2 regions of the Anoxybacillus suryakundensis genome follow, and region 2 is predicted to be linked to the other one. Evidence: a T-box and tRNA genes for the amino acid it is inferred to sense, from the RefSeq annotation. Region 2 holds a T-box; the other holds one or more tRNA genes.
What was found. A T-box is a leader RNA that pairs with one kind of tRNA and senses whether it is charged. The one in region 2 lies ahead of leuS (leucine--tRNA ligase), so its partner is inferred to be a tRNA-Leu.

Region 1 (2,379 bases), on a different contig from region 2:
CATAAATAAAAAATAGTTCCTTCTTATCATCGCGGGGTGGAGCAGCCAGGTAGCTCGTCGGGCTCATAACCCGAAGGTCGCAGGTTCAAATCCTGCCCCCGCAACCAAATTGGTCCCGTAGTGTAGTGGTTAACATGCCTGCCTGTCACGCAGGAGATCGCGGGTTCGAGTCCCGTCGGGACCGCCATATGTGGCTCGGTAGCTCAGTCGGTAGAGCAAAGGACTGAAAATCCTTGTGTCGGCGGTTCGATTCCGTCCCGAGCCACCATTTTGAATAATGTCGGCTTAGTTCGAATATATAATGTGCCGGCTTAGCTCAATTGGTAGAGCAACTGACTTGTAATCAGTAGGTTGCGGGTTCAAGTCCTGCAGCCGGCACCATCTGCGGAGGGGTAGCGAAGTGGCTAAACGCGGCGGACTGTAAATCCGCTCCCTTTGGGTTCGGCGGTTCGAATCCGTCCCCCTCCACCATTTTAGGGGCATAGTTTAATGGTAGAACAGAGGTCTCCAAAACCTCCGGTGTGGGTTCGATTCCTACTGCCCCTGCCAAAAAATATGGCGGCTATGGCGAAGTGGTTAACGCACCAGATTGTGGCTCTGGCATTCGTGGGTTCGATTCCCACTAGTCGCCCCATATAAACTTTAAAACATTGGGGTATAGCCAAGCGGTAAGGCAACGGACTTTGACTCCGTGATGCGTTGGTTCGAATCCAGCTACCCCAGCCATATATGCGGAAGTAGTTCAGTGGTAGAACACCACCTTGCCAAGGTGGGGGTCGCGGGTTCGAGTCCCGTCTTCCGCTCTTCATTTCATGGCGGCATAGCCAAGTGGTAAGGCAGAGGTCTGCAAAACCTTTACCACCGGTTCGAATCCGGTTGCCGCCTCCATTTTTTATGCGCCGGGGTGGCGGAATTGGCAGACGCACAGGACTTAAAATCCTGCGGTAGGTGACTACCGTGCCGGTTCGAGTCCGGCCCTCGGCACTGAAAAATATTGACAAAATAAGGCGATATGTTACAATTTAATTGTCTCATGCCGATGTGGCGGAACTGGCAGACGCGCACGACTCAAAATCGTGTGGGGTAGCCCCCCGTGTGGGTTCGACTCCCACCATCGGCACTATAAGGATTCCTGTTGATTACAGGAATCTTTTTTTATTTCCTCCTATCTTATCCATTTCTTCTCGATTATTTTAGCTTACCCTTTAATATACATAACGAAAATTTTCGTAGAAAAAACAACTTTATCGAACAACTAATCATATTTTTTTGTGAAAATAAAAGATTTTATTGACTTTATCCGCTAATTTTTATTATGATTAAGTTACGAAACAAATGAAAGAAAGCGCTTTTTCAATGATTTATTAACGAAAATTTTCGTAGGAGGTTCGAAAAATGCTTCAGTTTCCGAAAGATTTCATCTGGGGAGCCGCTACTTCATCGTATCAAATTGAAGGAACGGCGACTGGAGGAGATAAAATTTATTCGATTTGGGATCACTTTTCTCGTATCCCTGGTAAAGTAGCAAATGGGGATAATGGGGATATCGCAATTGATCATTACAATCGTTATATTGATGATGTCGCATTAATGAAAGCGCTTCATTTAAAGGCGTATCGATTTTCGACGAGTTGGGCGAGACTGTATACGGAAACGCCTGGTAAGTTTAATGAGAAAGGTTTAGATTTTTATAAACGTCTTGTACATGAATTGTTAGAAAACGATATTGAGCCAATGTTGACAATTTATCACTGGGATATGCCGCAAGCTCTTCAAGAAAAAGGTGGATGGGAAAATCGTGATATTGTTCATTATTTTCAAGAATACGCTGCTTTCCTTTATGAGAATCTTGGGGATGTCGTGAAAAAATGGATTACTCATAACGAACCATGGGTTGTCACTTATTTAGGGTACGGGAATGGTGAACATGCGCCAGGTATTCAAAACTTTACATCATTCTTAAAAGCTGCTCATCATGTTCTTCTTTCTCATGGCGAAGCAGTAAAGGCGTTTCGAGCGATTGGTCCGAAAAATGGAGAAATTGGTATTACGTTGAATTTAACTCCTGGATATGCGTTTGACCCACAAGATGAAAAAGCAGTTGACGCAGCGAGAAAATGGGACGGTTTTATGAATCGTTGGTTTTTAGACCCTGTGTTTAAAGGACAATATCCAAAAGATATGTTAGAAGTGTATAAAGATTACTTACCAAATATTTATCAAGAAGGAGATTTACAAACGATCCAGCAGCCGATCGACTTTTTCGGATTCAATTATTACTCAACGGCGACATTAAAAGACTGGAAAAAGGGTGAACGTGAACCAATCGTATTTGAGCATGTAAGTACAGGAAGACCAGTGACAGATATGAATTGGGAA
Region 2 (2,379 bases):
GGCGTCATCGTACCGTCTTCCCAATGGATAATTGGAATCGGTTCGCCCCAATAACGTTGGCGGCTAAATAGCCAATCGCGAAGGCGATACGAAACTTTTTTCTCACCTTTTCCATTGGCCTCTAGCCATTCGATCATTTTTTTCGTTGCTTCTTCTTTATTTAAACCGTTTAAGAAATCAGAGTTCACATGTTCCCCGTCGCCTGTGTATGCTTCTTTTGAAATATCACCACCGGCAACGACTTCTTTAATTGGCAAATTGAATTTTTTCGCAAATTCATAATCGCGTTCATCATGCGCTGGCACTGCCATAATGGCGCCTGTACCGTAGCCCATTAACACGTAATCTGCGATCCAAATTGGCAATTTTTCACCATTAGCCGGATTGATCGCATATGCTCCGGTAAATACACCTGTTTTTTCTTTCGCTAAATCGGTGCGCTCAAGATCGCTTTTGCTTTGAATTTGTTTTAAATAAGCTTCAACCGCTTCTTTTTGCTCAGGTGTTGTAATTTTTTCAACGAGCGGATGTTCAGGGGCAAGCACGGCATAAGTTGCACCAAATAACGTATCTGGACGCGTTGTAAACACCGTAAACGTTTCATCGTGTCCATCGACTTGAAAATGAATATTTGCTCCTTCTGAACGACCAATCCAGTTGCGTTGCATTTCTTTTATACTTTCAGGCCAGTCTAATTCTTCTAAATCTTCAAGTAAACGGTCCGCATATGCCGTAATGCGAAGCATCCATTGTTTCATCGGCTTACGAATGACTGGATGTCCCCCGCGCTCGCTTTTTCCATCGATCACTTCTTCATTCGCTAATACCGTTCCTAATGCTGGGCACCAATTGACCGGCACTTCATCCATATACGCTAATCCTTTTTCATATAGCTTTAAGAAAATCCATTGTGTCCATTTGTAATAGTTCGGATCGGTCGTGTTCACTTCTCGATCCCAGTCATATGAAAAACCGAGCGATTTAATTTGACGGCGGAAGTTGTTAATATTTTTTTCCGTAAATTCCGCTGGATCATTTCCGGTATCAAGCGCATACTGCTCAGCTGGCAATCCGAACGCATCCCACCCCATTGGATGCAACACGTTATATCCTTGCATGCGCTTCATGCGCGCTAAAATGTCCGTTGCTGTATATCCTTCTGGGTGACCAACATGCAAACCTGCCCCTGATGGATACGGGAACATGTCGAGCGCATAAAACTTTCGCTTTCCGTCATCTTCTGTCGTTTGAAACGTTTTATTTTCTTCCCAATACTTTTGCCATTTTTTCTCGATTTCACGATGATTAAAACTCACGTGACAAACCTCCTTTTGATCCATTTTTAACAAAAATGAAAAACAAAAAACCTCCCATCCCAAAAAGGGACGAGAGGATTCTCCCGCGGTACCACCCTTGTTAGCGCACGAATCGTACGCTCACTTTCATCATTAACGCAGATTCACGACGCACGCTACTTCATTCGCATACGCGACTCCAAGGCGAGTTCGTAAACAAACTTCGGTTGACTCGCACCACCCGTCAACTCTCTGCCGACCATTTGTTTACTACTACTCCTTTTCACCGTCATTTCCATTATTTCATTATACACATTATTTTAAAAAATTTACACCCTCGTTGCAAGTGTATTTAAGTATGGGTTTGAGTCAAGACTTTGTGGGAGATTTTTTTCTCGACCGATTTTTTTGGTTATATATGGTTTTATGGACTTGTTTCATGTAAGCGCTTTTATCTACTCTTATCCTGTAGGTATGTGCCTATATCTGTGTTTTTAAAAACCTTTCAATGCTTGCAATACCTCGTAAATCGGTGCCCCTGAAGATTGCAAAGGTATGAGATATGATGTCGTACCACTTCTGCCATTTGCGTTTGCACGCGCTTCAGTGCCTTTCTCACGATCGTTTCTCGTTTCGTTTCTTCTCGTTCTTCCACGCCATACATCACCCCACGGCGTGTCCGAATGAGTAACGTATCTTTTATCGCGACGATCGCTCGCAACATCGCTTCAATTCCTGCATCCCTCCAGCTTCGACCGTTTTTACTTCGTTTCGCAAACACATGCATCGTTCCTTCCGCACTCCCCATCGCTCTCATGTTTGTCGTGTCGATCCCTTTTTCCTTCAGCCATATGCGATAGTCACGCAAACATCCTGGCATCTCCTCGATTCGACGAACAAGCGCCTCGAGTTGCTTTTCCTTCTCCCCATGTTCTAGCGTACCGATGGCACTTGTGAGTTCTCGTAACACCCCCTCTTCATCCCATGACGCGAATGTTTTTCGAATCGCCCGATATCTCGCATGACCTCGGAACAATTGCCGAATCTCTCTCGCTACATGGAACTGATCGAGCTGAAAGTACCC

Region 1: it encodes a tRNA-Leu, which carries the amino acid that the T-box ahead of leuS (leucine--tRNA ligase) is inferred to sense. The anticodon was not compared.

What each region holds. Positions count from the first base shown of each region.
Region 1 covers NZ_LIOK01000033.1:3,594-5,972, reverse strand. The annotation lists tRNA gene ASC42_RS13420 (tRNA-Val) at 1-2, shown strand, start outside; tRNA gene ASC42_RS13415 (tRNA-Met) at 31-107, shown strand; tRNA gene ASC42_RS13410 (tRNA-Asp) at 112-187, shown strand; tRNA gene ASC42_RS13405 (tRNA-Phe) at 193-268, shown strand; tRNA gene ASC42_RS13400 (tRNA-Thr) at 306-381, shown strand; tRNA gene ASC42_RS13395 (tRNA-Tyr) at 387-471, shown strand; tRNA gene ASC42_RS13390 (tRNA-Trp) at 476-549, shown strand; tRNA gene ASC42_RS13385 (tRNA-His) at 559-634, shown strand; tRNA gene ASC42_RS13380 (tRNA-Gln) at 652-726, shown strand; tRNA gene ASC42_RS13375 (tRNA-Gly) at 732-803, shown strand; tRNA gene ASC42_RS13370 (tRNA-Cys) at 815-888, shown strand; tRNA gene ASC42_RS13365 (tRNA-Leu) at 899-984, shown strand; tRNA gene ASC42_RS13360 (tRNA-Leu) at 1,036-1,120, shown strand; gene ASC42_RS13355 (GH1 family beta-glucosidase) at 1,396-2,379, shown strand, end outside.
Region 2 covers NZ_LIOK01000001.1:200,224-202,602, forward strand. The annotation lists gene leuS (leucine--tRNA ligase) at 1-1,316, opposite strand, end outside; T-box leader at 1,379-1,591, opposite strand; partial or broken gene ASC42_RS00965 (ISLre2 family transposase) at 1,790-2,379, opposite strand, start outside.